Regions from separate parts of the Methylobacterium sp. M6A4_1b genome, predicted to be linked through region 1. Evidence: predicted binding sites of a transcription regulator. Region 1 holds the regulator's gene; each other region holds the start of a gene.
What was found. Region 1 encodes PhoB, which activates phosphate uptake and scavenging genes when phosphate is short. Its sites were predicted from a motif close to TGTCATNNANCTGTCAT; they were not measured.
Positions count from the first base shown of each region.

Region 2: ACLBWX_RS12055 (Orn/Lys/Arg family decarboxylase) is a predicted target of PhoB. The motif match lies at 2,410-2,426, and genes of this name have one in related genera.
Region 3: ACLBWX_RS15970 (RNA degradosome polyphosphate kinase) is a predicted target of PhoB. The motif match lies at 3,490-3,506, and genes of this name have one in related genera.

Region 1 is NZ_JBKEZQ010000001.1:282,613-288,901, reverse strand. Features, by position in the region: gene pstC (phosphate ABC transporter permease subunit PstC) at 1-579, shown strand, start outside; gene pstA (phosphate ABC transporter permease PstA) at 623-1,516, shown strand; gene pstB (phosphate ABC transporter ATP-binding protein PstB) at 1,568-2,386, shown strand; gene phoU (phosphate signaling complex protein PhoU) at 2,488-3,213, shown strand; gene phoB (phosphate regulon transcriptional regulator PhoB) at 3,243-3,947, shown strand; gene ACLBWX_RS01390 (matrixin family metalloprotease) at 4,031-5,071, opposite strand; gene ACLBWX_RS01385 (SDR family NAD(P)-dependent oxidoreductase) at 5,152-5,961, opposite strand; gene ACLBWX_RS01380 (MFS transporter) at 6,046-6,289, opposite strand, start outside.
Region 2 is NZ_JBKEZQ010000010.1:46,653-52,941, reverse strand. Features, by position in the region: gene ACLBWX_RS12065 (NupC/NupG family nucleoside CNT transporter) at 1-1,065, opposite strand, end outside; gene ACLBWX_RS12060 (CorA family divalent cation transporter) at 1,326-2,348, shown strand; gene ACLBWX_RS12055 (Orn/Lys/Arg family decarboxylase) at 2,474-4,834, shown strand; gene ACLBWX_RS12050 (N-acetyltransferase family protein) at 4,834-5,442, shown strand; gene ACLBWX_RS12045 (hypothetical protein) at 5,490-5,705, opposite strand; gene ACLBWX_RS12040 (helix-hairpin-helix domain-containing protein) at 5,795-6,289, opposite strand, start outside.
Region 3 is NZ_JBKEZQ010000016.1:50,238-56,526, reverse strand. Features, by position in the region: gene ppx (exopolyphosphatase) at 1-922, opposite strand, end outside; gene ACLBWX_RS15970 (RNA degradosome polyphosphate kinase) at 945-3,422, opposite strand; gene ACLBWX_RS15965 (hypothetical protein) at 3,541-4,320, opposite strand; gene ACLBWX_RS15960 (AI-2E family transporter) at 4,321-5,412, opposite strand; gene purM (phosphoribosylformylglycinamidine cyclo-ligase) at 5,634-6,289, shown strand, end outside.

The DNA of each region.
Region 1 (6,289 bases):
CCGAGCATCATCTACGGCATGTGGGGCCTGTTCGTGTTCGCGCCGCTCTTCGCCCGCTTCGTGCAGGTGCCGGTCTCGAACGTGGTCGAGGGCATGCCGATCGTCGGCACCCTGTTCTACGCCCGCGTCCCCTCGGGCGTCGGCATCCTCACCGCCGGCATCATCCTGGCGATCATGATCGTGCCCTTCGTGGCCTCGATCACCCGCGACATGCTCGACCAGATCCCGACCGTGCTGCGCGAGAGCGCCTACGGCATCGGCTGCACCACCTGGGAGGTGGTGCGCCACGTCCTCGTGCCCCAGGCCTCGGTCTCGATCATCGGCGCGATCATGCTCGGCCTCGGCCGGGCGCTCGGCGAGACCATGGCGGTGACCTTCGTCATCGGCAACGCCAACCGGCTCTCGGGCTCGGTCTTCGACCCGGGCTCCACCATCGCGTCGCGCATCGCCAACGAGTTCAACGAGGCCGACGGCCTGCAGCTGAACTCCCTGATGGCGCTCGGCTGCATCCTGTTCGTCATCACCTTCTTCGTCCTGATCATCGCCCGCATCCTCACCCGCCGCGCCAAGGTCGCCTGAGGCCGCATCGCCCCGGCCCGCCCCGAGACGTCAGGAACCCATCATGGACGCCGCCAACCCCCTCGCCACCACCGCCGCGCCGGCCCGGATCAGCCGGGTCCGCCCCGGCCGCCGGATCGCCGACAAGACCCTGATCCTGGCGAGCACCCTCGCCACCCTGATCGGCATCGTCGTCCTCGGCTCGATCCTGTTCATGCTGGTGGTCGAGGGCATCAAGGGCTTCTCGCCGACCCTCTTCACCAAGCCGACGCCGGGCCCCGGCTCCGAGGGCGGCGGCATCGCCAACGCGGTCCTGGGCAGCCTGGTGCTGACCTTCCTCGGCATCCTGGTGGCGACCCCGGTCGGCGTGATGGCCGGCACCTTCCTGGCCGAATACGGCCGCAACTCGAAGCTCGCCGACGTCATCCGGTTCCTCAACGACATCCTGCTCTCGGCACCCTCGATCCTGATCGGCCTGTTCGTCTACACGCTGATGGTGCGCCCGATGGGCTCCTATTCCGGCTGGGCCGGCGCGGTGGCTCTGGCCATCATCGCCACCCCGGTCATCGTGCGCACCACCGAGGACATGCTGCGCCTCGTGCCCTCCACCCTGCGCGAGGCCGGCGCGGCCCTGGGGGCGCCGCCCTCCATCGTGATCAAGAGCATCACCTGGCGCGGGGCCAGCGCCGGCATCGTCACCGGCATCATCCTGGCGCTCGCCCGCATCGCCGGCGAGACCGCGCCGCTGCTCTTCACCGCGCTCAACAACAACAGCTGGTTCCGCTCCGACCTGATGGGCGGCATCCCGAACCTTCCGGTGATGATCTACCAGTTCGCGCTCTCGCCCTACCCGAACTGGCAGCAGCTCGCCTGGGCCGGCGCCCTCCTCATCACCGTCACGATCCTCGCCCTCTCGATCGTGGCCCGCTTCGTCATCAAGTCCGAGCGCTCGCGCTGATCTCCGGCGCGCCGCACCTCCCCGCATTCCGACCGACAGGATCTTGAACCGATGAACGCCGCTCCCGGGATCACGTCCGCGCAGCTCACCGGACGCCACAAGGCCGACGAGTCCTCACCGATCCGCATCGCCGTGAAGGACCTGAACTTCTACTATGGCAGCTTCCATGGCCTGAAGTCGGTCAACCTCAACTTCCACGACCGCCAGGTCACGGCGCTGATCGGCCCCTCGGGCTGCGGGAAGTCGACCCTGCTGCGCACCTTCAACCGGATCTACAGCCTGTATCCGGAGCAGCGCGCGGAGGGCGAGATCCTCCTCGACGGCCAGAACGTCCTCGACTCCAAGGTCGACCTCAACGAGCTGCGCTCGCGCATCGGCATGGTGTTCCAGAAGCCGACCCCGTTCCCGATGTCGATCTACGACAACGTCGCCTTCGGCCTGCGCCTCTACGAGAAGCTGCCCAAGGCCGACCTCGACGTGCGCGTCGAGGAATCCCTGCGCAAGGCCGCCCTCTGGGACGAGGTGAAGGACAAGCTCAAGCAGTCCGGCATGGGCCTCTCGGGCGGCCAGCAGCAGCGCCTCTGCATCGCCCGCACGGTGGCCCAGCGTCCCGAGGTGATCCTGTTCGACGAGCCGACCTCGGCCCTCGACCCGATCTCCACCGGCCGCATCGAGGAGCTGATCGAGCAGCTGCGCTCGGAATTCACCATCGTCATCGTCACGCACAACATGCAGCAGGCGGCGCGCATCTCGCAGTTCACCGCGTTCATGTACCTCGGTGAACTGGTGGAATTCGGCCCGACGACGCGCATCTTCATGAATCCGGAGAAGCGCCAGACGCAGGATTACATCACCGGCCGCTTCGGCTGATCCTCGGCAGGCCGGAACCGACCCGTGCGGGCCGGTCGCGGCCCGCGCCAGACACCATCAGGGCGGGCACCGTGCAGGCGGCCCGATCGAGGAGCACACCCATGCCCGACCACATCGTCAAATCCTACGACACGGACCTCGAAGATCTGCGCCGCTCGATCTCCGAGATGGGCGGCATCGCCGAGAAGATGATGACCGAGGCCGGCGAGGCCCTGGTGCGCCGGGATTCGCCCCTGGCCCAGGCGGTGATCTCCGCCGATACCCGCCTCGACACCCTCCAGCGCGAGATCGAGGAGCGGGCGATCCTGCTCATCGCCCGGCGCCAGCCCCTGGCGATCGACCTGCGCGAGACCGTGACGGCGATCCGCGTGTCGAACGATCTCGAGCGCATCGGGGATCTGGCCAAGAACGTCGCCAAGCGCGTGGTCGCGATCGCCGACCAGATCCAGCCGCAGAAGATCGTCATCGGCGTCCAGCACATGAGCGACCTGGTGCAGGAGCAGCTCAAGGACGTCCTCGACGCCTATGCCAGCCGGGACATCAAGGCGGCGCTGGACGTGTGGGAGCGCGACGACGCCATCGACGCGCTCTACAACTCGCTGTTCCGCGAACTCCTGACCTACATGATGGAGGATCCGCGCAACATCTCGTTCTGCACGCACCTCCTGTTCGTGGCCAAGAACATCGAGCGCATCGGCGACCACACCACCAACATCGCCGAGACGATCCACTACCTCGTCACCGGCGAGAACCTGCTGGCCGAGCGGGAGCGCCCGAAGAACGACGCCTCCAACTACGCCACCGTGGACGTGCCCGGCGCGGCCTGAATCCGTGCCGGTCTGATCGAAAGCGCACGATGAGTACGCGTATCCTGATCGTCGAGGACGAGGAGGCCCTGACCCTCCTCCTCCGCTACAACCTCGAGGCCGAGGGGTTCATCGTCGACTCGGCCGCGCGCGGCGACGAGGCGGACCTGCGCCTGCAGGAGCAGGTCCCCGACCTCGTCCTCCTCGACTGGATGCTGCCGGCCCTGTCGGGCATCGAGCTCTGCCGCCGCATCCGCGCCCGGCGCGAGACCGAGCGGCTGCCGGTGATCATGCTCACCGCCCGCGGCGAGGAGGGCGACCGCATCCGCGGCCTCGGCACGGGGGCGGACGACTACATCGTGAAGCCGTTCTCGGTGCCCGAGCTCCTCGCCCGGGTCCGTGCCCTGCTGCGCCGGGCCAAGCCCGCCCACGTGGCCAACCTGCTGGTGGCCGGCGACATCGAGCTCGACCGGGTCAGCCACCGCATCCGCCGGGAGGGCCGCGAGATCCATCTCGGGCCGACGGAGTTCAAGCTCCTCGAATTCCTGATGCAGAGCCCCGGCCGCGTGTTCTCCCGCGAGCAGCTCCTCGACGGCGTCTGGGGGCACGACGTCTACATCGACGAGCGCACGGTCGACGTCCATGTCGGCCGCCTGCGCAAGGCCCTCAACCGCCCGCGCCAGAGCGACCCGATCCGCACCGTGCGCGGCTCGGGCTATTCCTTCGACGAGATGTTCGAGGCGGAAGCCGAGTAGCTGGGCCGAGTGACCGAAGCGAGCAGCGGAGCCGGATCGCCGGCCCCGAACGGCGCGAGGCCGGTCGGCGCCCGGGTTCGCCCTCAGGCGAACAGCATGGCGTCGGTGGGCAGGTGGACGGTGAAGCCCTTGCCCTCGTCGACCCAGTTCGGGCCGGCGGCGCCGTGGTTGATGCCGTTGGCCTCCTCGGCGCTGCCGGCGAAGTGATGCTGGCCGGTCTGGGTGTTGTAGAAGCGCTCCAGGGTCAGGCCGCCCGCGGCGCTCGCATCCGCGTAGGCCTCGAAGGCCACGCCCTCGTACTTGTAGCTCGGCGCGGTCTTCAGGACCTGGTCGCGCTCGGCGACGCTCGTCGTGAAGAAGTGGGCGTTCGAGACCGTATCGAAGAACCGGAACACGTCGACGGTGTCGGCGCCCTCGGCCGGAGTCGCCCAGGGGGTGCCCTCGTAGGTGAACCACGGCAGCGTCTGCTGGATCTGCAGCTTCTCCGCCGTGCTCGTCGTGTAGAAATGATCGCCCGTATGCGTGTCGTAGAACCGGTACACCGCCGTGACGGCGCTGGTGACCGGGGGGGCGGTGACGGGGGCCGCCGGAATCGCCGCGACCGCCGCCGGGGCGCTCGGGGCGCCGTAGAGGGCCTGGATCCCCGCGACGTCGCCGGCGCCCAGGGCGGTGACGGCCGGATTGAGGATCGCGTTCATCACCTCGGGCTTGGCGTTGTAATGGTCGAGCCCGAGGGCGTGGCCGATCTCGTGCAGGGCGACGACGGCGAGGTCGACGTTCTGGTTGCTGATCACGCGGGTGCCGGAGGCGTGCCAGCCCTCGCCGGTGTCGAAGGTCACGGCCGCGGATTGCATGCGCTGGCCGCTGAAGGAGTAGTTGGCGTAGCCCACGGTGTTGCCGAGGCCGTCGATGCCGCCGAGGGTGAAGTCGATCTGGGCGGTCGCCGTCGAGGCGACCTGCTGGAAGGCGATGTCCGCGGAGGCGGCCCAGGCCGCGAAGGCGCTCTGGAGGATGCCGAGGAACGAGGTCGGGATCGTGCCGTCGACGGCCCAGGTCACGGTGCCACCGCCGGTTCCCGCCGCGCCCGCGCCCCAGCGCGGACCCTCCAGCGCATAATCGCCCATCGGCTCCCCTCCCGTCCGTTCGGGCCAGGGTCGGTCGAAGAGATTTCGATTGCCTTAACCGCACCCGCCGGGGCGGTCCCTCACACGATGCTGCGCACGACGCCGCCGTCGACGCGGAGCGCCGCGCCGCTGGTGGCGCTGGCGGCCGGGCTGCAGACGTAGGCGACCATGCTGGCCACCTCCTCGACGGTGGCGAGGCGGCCGATCAGCGAGGTCGGGCGGTGCTCGGCGACGAAGGCGCGGCCCGCGGCGTCGAGGTCGACCTCGCCGCCCGTTCCGGCCTGCCCCTGCGCCATGCTCTTCATGAACTCGGCGACCCCCTCCGACAGGGTCGGGCCCGGCAGCACGCTGTTCACGGTGACGCCGCTGCCGGACACGGTCTCGGCGAGGCCGCGGGCGACGGCGAGCTGGGCGGTCTTCGTCATACCGTAATGGACCATCTCCACGGGGATGTTCACGCCGGATTCGGAGGAGATGAAGACTACGCGGCCCCAGCCGCGGGCCACCATGCCGGGGGTGTAGGCTCGCGCCAGGCGCACGCCGCTCATCACGTTGGTCTCGAAGAAGCGATGCCAGTCCTCGTCCGGGATCTCGAAGAAGGGCTTGGGCTCGAAGATGCCGGTGTTGTTCACGAGGATGTCGACGTCCGGCAGCCCGGCGACCACGCGGGCCGCTCCGTCCGGGCTGGCGACGTCGCCGGGCGCTCCGATGAAGCCGGCATGGCCGGTTTCCCGCTTCAGGCGCTCGACGGCGTCGCGGACCCGGTCCTGGGTGCGCCCGTTGATCGCGACGTTGGCCCCGAGCTCGCCCAGCGCCTTGGCGATGGCGTAGCCGATGCCGCTGGTGGAGCCGCTGACGAGGGCGCGCTTGCCGGACAGGTCGAGATGCATGGGATCGTCCTCCGTGAGGGTCTCGGCCGGGTCAACGCACGGGACGAGCCCTGGTGCGATCGTCCTCCGCTTCAGCCCTCCGCCTCAGCCCTCCGGCCGCCGCCGCAGGACGCTCGTCACCGCGCCGAGGCTCGCGAGGCCGACGGCGCACCACAGGGTCGCGGCCACCGGGCCGGCCGGCGCGCCGCCCTGGTGCAGCCCGAAGATCACCGCCACCAGGGCGGCGCCGAAGGACTGGCCGGTGAGGCGGGCGGTGGATTGCATGCCGCTCGCCCCGCCGCTGCGGTCGCGCGGGGCGCTGGTGATGATGACCTTGTTGTTGGGGGAC
Region 2 (6,289 bases), on a different contig from region 1:
CGCGGCCGTCCGCGGGTCCAGGGTGCCGCCCTTCAGGACCGGCGAGAGCTGCGCGTAGGCCAGGAACTCGTTGAAGGCGATCTTCTGACCCAGTGCCCCGCCGACGAGGCCGGCCTGCTCCCAGGGCACGCCCATCAGCCAGGCCAGGGGCGCGAACACCGTTCCGAGGATGCCTTCCAGGCTCAGGGCGGGATGGCCGGCGAGACCCCCGGCCCAGCCCGTGAGCCCGTTCAGAAGGGCGATCAGGCCCGTGAATGCGATCAGCATCGCCCCGACCGACACCGCCACGGCCAGCCCCTTCTGGGTGCCGTCGGCCGCCGCCTCGATGACGTTGACCGCCCGCGTCTCCGCGAAGGTGACCCGCGTGGAGATGACCCGGCTCGGTTCCGTCGTCGGCACGAGGATCTTCGCGAAGAGCAGCCCGCCCGGCACCGCCATGGCGCTGGCCGCCAGGAGGTATTCCATCGGTACGCCGAGGGCCGCGTAGCCGGCGAGAATCGTGCCCGCCGTGGACGCGGCCCCGCTCGACATCACGGCGAACAGCTCGGCCGAGGTCAGGGCCATCAGGAACGGACGCAGGGCGATGGCGATCTCGCTCTGGCCGATGGCGATGGTGATCACCGCCGAGAAGGTCTCGATCCGCGACGTGCCGATCACCCGCTGCAGCACAGCGCCGATGGCCCGCGCCGCCGCCTGCATCACGCCGAAATGGTAGAGCACCGCGATCAGCGCCGAGACGTAGAGGATCTGCGGCAGGATGCGGAGCGCCAGGATGAAGCCGCTGCCGCCGAACAGTTCGAACATGCGCGGCTCGACGAGGCCGCCGAACAGGAAGGCGGTGCCCCGGTCGCCGTAGTTCAGCACGGTCTGGACGAAGGCGGCCGCCGCGGCCAGGCCCACGCGGCCCGCCGGGATGAACAGCACCAGGGCGCCGAGCGCCACCTGCAGCGCCAGGGCCGAGAGCACCACCCGAGGCGAGATCGCCCGCCGATTCGTCGAGAAGAGCACCGCGACGGCCAGCAGCAGGGCTAGGCTCGCGCCCGCGTGGAAAAGCTTCTCGACCATGCCGCCCCGCTGTTTTGGCTCACGCGGAGCAAGCCCGATGCCGGGCCGCTTGTCGCGGGGGAAGTGGCGGCATCCACTGCTGCGCGCCGCGGACGGAACGCCCACGGCGGCATTGCTCCCGTCGCCTGCTTTGTCGCGAGACCAGAAGGCGGGCGGTCGCCTCCTCGTCTCCCGTGCCGGCCACCGTCATGACAGTGTCGCCCGCACTTGCGATCCAGCGCGGCGACCGTCGGCGGTTTGCCGGCAACAGGGCCGCCCGCATGCAGCGCCTCCTTACCGACGCCACCGCCCTACCGTGCCTGCTCTTCGCGATAACGTTCGACGCCGAGGGGCGCGGGCGCCTGCTGGAGGCGGCTGGCGGCCTGCCCGAGCCCGTCGCCGAGGGATTCCTCTGGCTGCATCTCGACCTCGTCGATGCACGCCTCGACGGGCTGATCGCCGCCGGGCGGCTCGGCCCGCCCACTCTCGCCGCCGCCACCTTCGCCCGCGACGGGCATCAGCGCGTGGTGATCGAGGGCGCCGATCTCGGCCTCGTGATCGCCGATCGGGAGCGCGAATTCGGTGGCCGGATCGGGGATGAACCGGCCGGGCGCCTGCACTGCGTGCTGGGCGAGCGCCTCCTCGTGAGCGGGCGACGGCACGCGACCGCCGCAGCGGAAGCCGCCCGCGACGCGGTGCTGGCCGGGCGGCGCGTGGCCACACCGGCGGCGCTGCTCGAGATCTTCGTCACCGGGGTCGCCGCCGCCCTCGACGCCTCGGCCCGCCGCTTCTCGGACGAACTCGATGCCATCGAGGACCGGATACTCGACGAGGATCAGCCCGACGATCCCAGGCCCCTGGCGCCGATCCGCCGGCAGGCCGTGCGCCAGCACCGTCAACTCGCCGGCCTCAGCGCGGTCTTTCACCGCCTCGAGGCGGAGACCGAGGAAGAGGACGACGCCCTGCCGGAGGCGGTGGTGACCATGGCCGCCCGCGTGGTCCAGCGCCTCGACTCGCTTCACCGCGACATGCTTGTCCTGTCCGAGCGCAGCCGCCTGCTGCAGGACGAGATCGCCGGGCGAAACGCGGCCGAGACCAACCGCCAGCTCTTCACCCTCTCGATCCTCACCGCCCTGTTCCTGCCGCCGACCCTGGTGACCGGTGTGTTCGGCATGAACACCAAGGGGCTCTTCCTCGGCGATTTCGAGAACGGCTCGTTCCTCGCCCTGGTCATCTGTGCGGTGGCGGCCGTGGCGGTCTACGGCGTGATCCGCCGCCTTGGGCTCGTCAAACGCCGCGCCTGATCGTAAGTCGGCTCTCCGTCGTGCCGCGCGAGGCCTGAAAACACCGCGACCGCCGCAAGATCGTCATCGAAGCGTCACGTCCCGTCGCGAACGGTGCGCCAAACGCCCCTGGGAGCCTTTTCCGCATGGATTTCTTTCGCCGCTTCACCGTCCTGATGTGCGCGCCGAACTTCGACCCGGACGATCTCGAGGGCGTGCGCGTCCAGCAGATCATCGGCTCCGTGGAGAAGCTCGGCTTCGAGGTGGTGCGGGCCCGGCGCGTCGAGGACGCGGCCATCGCGGTCCAGACAGATTCGGCCATCGGCTGCATGGTGGTGGATTGGGGCAAGCGCGGCCTCGACGGCAAGGCGGCGGCCCTCATCAACCTGATGCGCAAGCGCGGGCTGGAGATGCCCATCGTCATCATGGTTCGCCGCAAGCGCCTGGAGGACATCCCCGTCGAGGTGCTGGACTTCATCGACGGCTACATCTTCCTCGCCGAGGAGACCCCGGACTACATCGCCCGCGGCTTGGTGAGCCGCGTGAAGCAGTACGCCGAGACCCTGAAGACGCCGTTCTTCGGCGCGCTGGTCGACTATGCCGAGCAGGGCAACCAGCTCTGGACCTGCCCCGGCCACAACGGCGGCATCTTCTACAACCGTTCGCCGATCGGGCGCATCTTCGTCGAGCATCTCGGTGAGGCGGTGTTCCGCGACGACCTCGACAACTCGGTGCTCGATCTCGGCGACCTCCTCGTCCACGAGGGCCCGGCCCTGAAGGCGCAGAAGGAGGCGGCCGTCATCTTCGGGGCGGAGAAGACCTACTTCGTCCTCAACGGCACCTCGGCCTCCAACAAGATCGTGCTCTCGGCCCTGGTGGCCGAGGGCGACCTCGTGCTGTTCGACCGAAACAACCACAAGGCCGCGCATCACGGCGCACTGTTCCTCGGCGGAGCGATTCCCGTCTTCCTGGAAACCGACCGCAACGCCTACGGTCTGATCGGCCCGATGTACCACGAGGCCCTCGACGAGACCGTCATCCGCCAGAAGATCCGCGACAATCCGCTGATCACCGACAAGGAGGCCTGGCGGCGCGAGCGCCCGTTCCGCGTCGCGGTGGTCGAGCAGTGCACCTACGACGGCACGATCTACAACGCACAGATGATTCTCGATAAGATCGGGCATCTTTGCGACTACATCCTCTTCGACGAGGCCTGGGCGGGCTTCATGAAGTTCCACCCGCTCTTCGCCGGCCGCTTCGCCATGGGGCTCAAAGGTCTCGACGAGACCTCGCCCGGCATCATCGCCACCCAGTCGACCCACAAGCAGCTTGCGAGCTTCTCCCAGGCCTCGCAGATCCACACCAAGGACAGCCATATCCGCGGCCAGACCCGGCGCATCGAGCACCGGCGCTTCAACGAGACCTTCCTGGTCCACGCCTCGACCTCGCCGTTCTATCCCCTGTTCGCCTCCCTCGACGTCGGCGCCCAGATGATGAAGGGCCGCTCCGGCGTCGTGCTGTGGGACGACACCATTCGTCTGGGCATCGAGTGGCGCAAGAAGGTCCGCGCCATCCGCCGCGAGTTCGAGGAGAAGGAGGGCGATCCCCTGCGGCGCTGGTTCTTCGACCCCTTCGTGCCGGACACGGTCAAGGGACCCGACGGCAAGGTGCCGTGGGAGAGCCTCTCCACCGACGAGCTCGCCGGCAACGCGAAGTACTGGGAGCTGACGCCGGGGGCCGACTGGCACGGCTTCACGCACGTGGCGCCCGACTACGCCATGACGGACCCCAACAAGCTCACCGTGCTCACCCCCGGCTTCAACCGGCACACGGGCGAGTATGCCGAGCACGGCGTGCCGGCGCCCATCGTGGCGCAGTACCTGCGCGAAAACCGCATCGTGCCGGAGAAGAACGACCTCAATTCGCTGCTCTTCCTGCTGACGCCGGGCGTCGAGTCCTCCAAGGCCGGCACGCTGATCTCCGGCCTCGTGGCCTTCAAGCGCCTGCACGACGACAACGTGCCCCTGGAGGAGGCGATGCCGGAGTTCGTGCGGCGCCGGCCCAATCGCTACAAGGGCGTGCGCCTGCGCGACCTCTGCGCCGACTTCCATGCCTTCCACCGCGAGCACGGCACCAGCACGCTCCAGCGCAAGCAGTTCGAGCCGGGGCACCTGCCCGAGATGGTGATGACCCCCAAGGAGGCGGTGCAGCAACTCACCCGCAACAACGTCGATTACGTGCCGATCGCGGAGGCCGAGGGGCGCGTGGCGACGACCTTGCTTCTGGTCTACCCGCCGGGCATCGGCACGGTGCTTCCGGGCGAGCGATTGGACGAGCGGGCCAAACCCATGCTGGACTACTTCAAGATGTTCGAGCGCTCCGCGAACCTGTTCCCGGGCTTCGAAGCCGAGATCCAGGGCGTGTTCCGTGATGTCGATCCGGACGGGACCATCCGGTTCTACACCTATGTCATGCGAGAGCCCCGCGTCCTGCGCGAGGCACGCTGATGGCGGGCTCGTCCGAGAGCGACCCCGACCTCGTCATCCGGCCCTCGTCGGATGCCGACGTGCCGGACATGGTCGACATCTACGCCCATCACATCCGGCGCGGCGTCGGCGATGTCGGGGATTTCGAAGCGGACCCGCTCCATCCCGACGACCTGAAGAAGCGGCGGAAAGCCATGCGCAAGAAGCGCCTGCCGCACCTCGTGGCGGATCGCGACGGCATCGTGGCGGGCTACGCCTACGCGGTGCCGTTCCGCAAGCGCCCGGCCTACCGCTACACCCTGAAGCACTCGATCTACGTCCATCACGAGCACCTGCATGCGGGCATCGGCCGGCGTCTGCTGCCGGCGCTGATCGAGGCCTGCGCGGCGGGCGGCTACCGTCAGATGATCGGCTACATCGACGCGCGGAACGAGGCCAGTTTACGCCTCCACGAGGCCTGCGGCTTCGTGCGCGTCGGGCTGCTGCCGGCGGTGGGCTACAAGTACGGGCGCTGGAGCGACAGCGTCATGGTTCAGTGCGCCCTCGGAACCGGGGCCACCGACCAGCCCGGCACCTGGACGCGCCCGGTCGAGGCGGTGGTGGCCGGCCACGACTGGATCGGGAAGTAGGGATCGACGGAATCGGTCCGGCCGCGCAGGGCACCGGACCGGAGACCCTATTGCTGCGACCGGTTGATCAGAGCCTGCAGTGCCCGGGCCACCGCCTCGCTGACGTTCTTGCGGTACTTGCGGTGGACCAGCTGGCCGTTGTGGTAGATGTCGTGCTCCACGTAGAGCTTCTCGCCGTCCCATCGGACGATGTTGTCGGTCTCGGTGGTCTCCTCGACGCCGAGATCCTCGCGAAAGGTAACGCCCCCGGCTTGCGCAAACATGGCTCGTTCCTGGTGATCGAAGCGACTTTCCGGCTTCCCGGAGCCGCATCTTAGGCAGGCGGCGCGCGCCGCGCTACCCGAAACGGGCTTCAGCGCACCGTGACCTGATCCTTGATCCGCTCGTAGACCGCCCGGCTGAGGACGCGCTTCGACAGGAGCTCGCCGACGGATGCGTAGGGGCGCTTCTGAGCGATGGCCCGCCCGATCATGCCGCCGCCCCGCAGGCCGTTCAATTCGGCGACGCTCCCGGTATTGAGGTCGACGATCGCGACGCCGCGCGGACCGGCGGTTTCGGCGGCGTTGTCGATGTCCCGCTCGCCGACCGACGGGGCCGCTGGGCGAGCCGCATCGACGAAGCTCCGGTCAGGGGGCGGGGGCGTCTGGGTCGCCGCCGAAAGGCTTGGCGGCAGGGGCACGTTCGGGGAAGGCGAAGGCACGGTCGGCGAAGACACGGTCGGCGAAGGCACGGCGGGGGGGATGGCGGCCTGTGGGGCCGGAGCAGGGCTCGGCTGCGGCGCCACCGGAGAGACCGGGCGCGTGACGGCCGGCGGCATCGCCGCCTGGGTTCCGGCCCTTCCGGTCTC
Region 3 (6,289 bases), on a different contig from region 1:
CGCCGCTGGCCGAAATCGCGAGCTCCCGCGGGCGCCCGATCCGGATGATCTCCTCCAGCACCACCGCGCCGTAGGCCAGCAGCGGGCGGCGCGCCTCCGAGACGCTCTCGACATCCTGCAGCAGGGCTGCGTCGGTGCGCTCCACCACTTCGAGGAAGTTGAGCTCGTCCGAGGGCTCGACGCTATAGCCGTGCATGACGTGGAGCGGATAGCCCCGGGCCGACTGGTGCAGCCGCGCGAGGGCCCGCCAGGTCCCGCCGACGGCGTAGAAGCTGCGCCCGCGCAGGGTCTCCAGCTGCGGCGCGGCCTTCTTCAGGTTCTCACGGACGATCTTGAGGGCCTTCTTGACGGAGCCACCCGAGAGATCCTGGAGGGCGAGGCCGCCGAGGGGCATCGTCACGCCCATCCCGACGGTGGCACCGCGCACGTCCACGAGCTCGAGGGAGCCTCCGCCGAGATCGCCGACGACCCCATCGGGCGCGTGGAAGCCGGAGATGACCCCCAGCGCCGACAGTTCTGCCTCGCGCCGTCCGGAGAGCAGCTCGATGCGCTGGCCGCAGGCGGCTTCCGCGGCCGCCAGGAATTCCTGGCCGTTCTGGGCGTCGCGCGCGGCGGCGGTCGCCAAGACGAAGGTCCGTGAGACCCGCATGGTGTCGCAGAGCACCCGGAAGCGCGCGAGTGCGACGAGGGCGCGGCGGACCGCCTCCTCGTTGAGGCGCCCCGTGGAGAGCACGTTGCGGCCGAGGCCGCACAGCACCTTCTCGTTATAGAGCGGTGTGGGGGCCCGGGTCAGGCCGTCATAGGCGACGAGTCGTACCGAGTTCGAGCCGATATCGATGATCGCCACCGGCTCGATGTGGTCCCCGGCCCCGTGCGAGGCGGTTGCCTGGACGGGCGTGAGGCGGGCTGGGTCGAGGCCCATGCGGGCTCCTCTGGACGGTCCGTCAGCCACGCTGCGCGCGTCGGCTCAGGGCGCGCGGGCTGGACTTCTTCGACGACTTGCCGCGCCCGGACAGGCTCGGGTTCGTCATGAAATACTTGTGCGCGTTGAACGGCTCTTCCCCCTCTGCGGGCTGGATTCGTTCGCTGGCACCCGACGCCAGTACACGCCAGCTCTGTCGGTTGTCGAGGAGGTTGGCGAGCATGATCTGGTCCAGCACCTGCTGATGCACCGTCGGATTGGTGATCGGGAGGAGCGCCTCGACGCGGCGGTCGAGATTCCGGCTCATCAGGTCGGCGGACGAGATGTAGACCACCGCCTTGGGATGGGGCAGCCCGACGCCGTTGCCGAAGCAGTAGATGCGTCCGTGCTCCAGGAAGCGCCCGACGATCGACTTGACCCGGATCGTCTCCGACAGCCCCGGGATTCCCGGCCGGAGGCAGCAGATTCCGCGGACCACGCAGTCGATCTGCACACCCGCCTGGGAGGCGTCGTAGAGCGCATCGATGATCTGTTGGTCGACCAGCGAGTTGCATTTGATCCAGATCGCGGCCGGCCGGCCGGCCTTCGCGTGGGCCACCTCCGCCTCGATGTTCTCGAGGAGGCGCGGCTTCAGGGTCAGCGGCGAGACCGACATCCGCTCCAGCTCGGCCGGTTCCGCATAGCCGGTGATGAAGTTGAACATCCGACTGACGTCCCGCGCCACCGCCGGATCGGCGGTGAAGAAGGAGAGGTCGGTGTAGATGCGCGCGGTGATCGGGTGGTAGTTGCCGGTCCCGACGTGACAGTAGGTGACGAGGCGGTCGCCCTCGCGGCGCACCACCATCGACAGCTTGGCGTGGGTTTTCAGCTCGATGAAGCCGAACACCACCTGCGCGCCGGCCTTCTCCAGGTTGCGCGCCCAGCGGATGTTGGCCTCCTCGTCGAAGCGGGCCTTCAGCTCGACCAGCGCCGTCACCGACTTGCCGAGTTCGGCGGCTTCCGCGAGTGCGGCGACGATCGGCGAGTTCGAGGAGGTGCGGTAGAGCGTCTGCTTGATCGCCACCACGTTGGGATCGCGGGCGGCCTGGGCGAGGAACTGCACCACGGCGTCGAAGGATTCATAGGGGTGGTGGACGATGAAGTCCTTCTGCCGGATCGCGGCGAAGACGTCGCCGCCGCTCTCGCGGATGCGCTCTGGGAAGCGCGGGTTGTAGGACTTGAACTTCAGGTCCGGCCGGTCGATGCCGACGATCTGCGACAGCTCGTTGAGGGCGAGCATGCCCTCCACGAAGATCACCGCATCGCTGCCGATCTCGAGCTCGTCGGCCACGAAGGCGCGCAGATCCTCTGGCATTCCGGCCTCGACCTCCAGCCGGATGACGACGCCGCGGCGGCGCTGCTTCAGGGCCGTCTCGAAATGCAGGACGAGGTCCTCGGCCTCCTCCTCGATCTCCAGGTCGGAATCGCGGATGACGCGGAACGCGCCCTGTCCGCGCACGGTGTAACCGGGGAAGAGCCGGCCGGTGAACAGCACGATGACCTGTTCGATGGCGATGAAGCGGGCGGTCGCATCGTTCTCGGCATCCGGCAAACGCACGAACCGGTCGAGCACCGCCGGGAGCCGGATCAGCGCGCGCAGGGTCCGGCCGTCGCGCGGACGCACCAGCATCAGCGCGATGGTGGAGCCCAGATTGGGAATGAACGGGAACGGGTGCGCCGGGTCGATGGCCAGCGGCGTCAGCACCGGCAGGACGAGGTTGAGGAAGTAGTCCTCCAGCCACGCCCTGTGCTCCTGAGTCAGACCGGCGGGCTCCAGGAGCTCGATGCCGACGCCGAGGAGTTCCCCGCGCAGCTCGCGCCAGCGCGTCTGCTGGTCGAGGGCGAGGCGCGAGACCTCGGTTCCGACGCGGGCGAGCTGCTCGGCCGGGGTCAGGCCGTCCTGCGAGGGCAGGACGAGGCCGGCGCGGACTTGATCGTGCAGGCCGGCGACGCGCACCATGAAGAATTCGTCGAGGTTGTTGGCCGAGATCGATAGGAAGCGAAGTTGCTCCAGGAGGGGATGGTTCGCGTTCGAGGCCTCCTCCAGCACCCGGCGATTGAACTGGAGCCAGGACAGTTCGCGGTTGACGAAGCGCTCGGGAGAGTGCCGCAGGGCGAGCCCCGCCTCCCGCACGGAATCGCGCGCTTCGGCGCCGGGCAGCACCTCGGCGGGCGGCGGCAGGTCTCCGGGCGGCGGCAGGTCGAGATCGGCGTCGGGCAGGGCCTCTGAGGCCGCAGCCACTGACGTCGGGGCTTCGGGGCGCGAAGATTCGGCGCGCGGAGATTCGGACGCCGGCACCCGCGCCTCCGTGGGGACCTCCTGGATCGCTTTTCCCGGCCGCGGCTTGGGAGAGCCCGAGACAGGGGGCGCGGTCCGCCGGGCGGTTGGACGGGCCGCCCGGGCGCGGCCCTCGGTGACACGCGGGGTTCCGTCATCCGCTGCGGTCGCGTCCGAGTCCATATCCGCCAAGAGTTCGTCTCCTACAGGTTGAGGGGTCGGCGTCGTAGCACGGCCCGGGTCGGTGTTTGTGACGGTTGAATGACGATCATCGGTCGCCGGACGAGCCGGCGCGCCATTCTCACGCGAGCGCTTCGTCCCCGGGCTCGGCTTGATCCTCATCCTCCGGTTCCTCGTCGTCCGGCGCTTCGACCCCGAAGCCGAGGCGCTGCAGCACCGCCAGCGCCAGGGGCTTGGTGATGCGCCGGCCCCGGCTCAGGGCATCCCGGTCCAGTGCGGTGACGACCTCTCGGGCCCGCCCGAGGGAGCGATCGATCCGCAGGGCCAGGGCCTCGACGATGGCGAGATCCACCACCAGCTGGCGGTCGACGAAGAGCTTGACGAGCACCGCGCGCAGCAGGGCGTCGTCGGGCGGAAGGATTGTGGCGCCGGGCGCGAGACGCAGGCGCGAGCGCAGGTCCGCCGTGGTCAGGCCCAAGCCTTCCACCGAGGTGGCGGAGGTGACGAGCACCGGGCAGCCGCGCTCGCGGGCGAGGTTCAGGAGGTGGAACAAGGCGGCTTCGTCGCGAGGTGCGGTTCCGTCGACTCCGGCGCGGTCGATATCCTCGATCACCAGGGCGCCGTTGGAGAGGAAGCGCGGGACGGTGGCGGCCGTGATCTCCGAGGCCTGCGCGGTCCAGGCGTGGGAGCGCGTCGCCCAGATCGAGGCGAGGTGGCTCTTGCCGCTGCCCGGCGGCCCGGTGAGCAGGCACACGGTGTCGGGCCAGTTCGGCCAGGCCTCGATGAGCGCGTAGGCGGCCTCGTTGGCGGGTCCGACGAGGAAGTCCTCGCGGCCGTAGCGTGGGTCGGCCGGCAGATCGAAGGCCAGCTGCTTCGGGGGGACGGTGTCGCGGGTGGCCATTCAGGGTTCGGGCTTGGACAGGAGCACGGGCGCGTCCGCGTGGTAGAGTGGGCTCTGGAGGTAACGCTCCAAGACGAAGCGGACGAGCACGCCGATGGAGGCCGCCACCGGGACCGCGAGCAGGAGCCCGAGGAAGCCGAACAGCGAGCCGAAGGCGAGGAGGGCGAACATCAGCCAGACCGGGTGCAGGCCGACCGACTCGCCGACCAGCTTGGGCGAGATGATGTTGCCTTCGAGGAACTGGCCGACGACGAAGACCCCGATGGTCAGCCCGATATGCAGCCAGTCGGAATCCGGCCAGAACTGGGCCAGGGCGACGCCGGCCGAGAGCAGGAACCCGGTCAGGGTCCCGACATAGGGGATGAAGGTCAGGAAGCCGGCGATCAAGCCGATGAGCACGCCGAAGTTCAAGCCGACCAGGAACAGGCCGACGGCGTAGAAGGTGCCGAGGATGAGGCAGACCAGGGTCTGGCCGCGGACGAAGCCCGTGACCGCCCCGTCGATCTCGCGTCCGAGGCGCCGCACGACCGGGCGGTGGCGCGGGGGTACCCACCGGTCGAGGGTCGCGATCATCCGGTCCCAGTCGACCAGGAGGTAGAACGCCACCACCGGCGTCACCACGAGGAGCGACGCGATGGAGATCAGGGCCTGGCTGCCCGACCACAGGGACTTGAGGAAGGCGAGGAACCAGGTGCCCCCCTGCCCGACCAGGGTCCCGACCTGCGACTGCAGGTCGGTGAGGACGTCGGCCCCGCCCACCCGCTGCAGCAGCGGCCCTGCCCGGTCCGCCAGGATGCCCTGCAGCCGCGAGACCATGCCGGGCAGGGTCGCGATCAGCGCCGAGATCTGGTTGGCGGCCAGCGGCACCGCGATGAGCAGGACCACCACGAGTCCGACCACGAACACCGCCAGGATGAGGAGCGAGGCGGCGAGTCGTCCAAGTCCGAGGCGCTCCAGCCGGTCGGCGATCGGATCGAGAAGATAGGCGAGGGCCAGGCCCGCCACGAAGGGCAGGAGCACGTCGGCGAGGAGGTAGACCAGCAGAGCGAGGCCCACGAGGGCCATCAGCCCGATCATCGCCCTGCCGCGCATCGGCCGTTCCCCGTTCACGTCGTCGTTCGCGGATCAACAGTGGGAACGGGAGGGGATGGGGTCAAGGCTGCGGGATGCATGCCGGCGCGCCTTCCCGCGCGCGCATCGGCCCCTGGGCGCCGCTCGGGGCACGAATATCCGCTCCCCGCGATGACGGACTCGCGGAGGCGCGCGGGAGCGGTTAGAGGTCGCGGAACACGGACCCTCGGAGAGCGGCGCGGATGACCGGCGAGCCCAAAAACGGAATGACCTACGCGCAGGCGGGCGTCGACATCGACGCCGGCAATGCCATGGTCGAGACGATCAAGCCGCTGGTGAGGGCTACCCGCCGGCCGGGCGCGGATGCCGAGATCGGCGGCTTCGGCGGGCTGTTCGACCTCAAGGCCGCGGGCTTCCGGGACCCGATCCTGGTGGCGGCCAACGACGGTGTCGGCACCAAGGTCAAGATCGCCATCGAGACGAACCGCCACGACACCATCGGCATCGACCTCGTGGCGATGTGCGTGAACGACATCATCGTGCAGGGCGCGGAGCCGCTGTTCTTCCTCGACTACTTCGCCACCGCCAAGCTGGTGCCCGGGGTCGGCGCCGACATCGTGCGCGGCATCGCGGCCGGGTGCCGGCTGGCCGGCTGTGCGTTGATCGGCGGCGAAACCGCCGAGATGCCGGGTCTCTACGACGGTTCCGACTACGATCTGGCCGGGTTCAGCGTCGGAGCGGCCGAGCGCGGCACCCTGCTGCCGCGCGGCAACATCGTGCCCGGCGACGTGGTGCTGGGCCTGCCCTCCTCTGGCGTCCATTCCAACGGCTTCTCGCTGGTGCGTCGGATCGTCGAGCGCAGCGGCCTGTCCTACGACGACCCCGCGCCCTTCGAGCC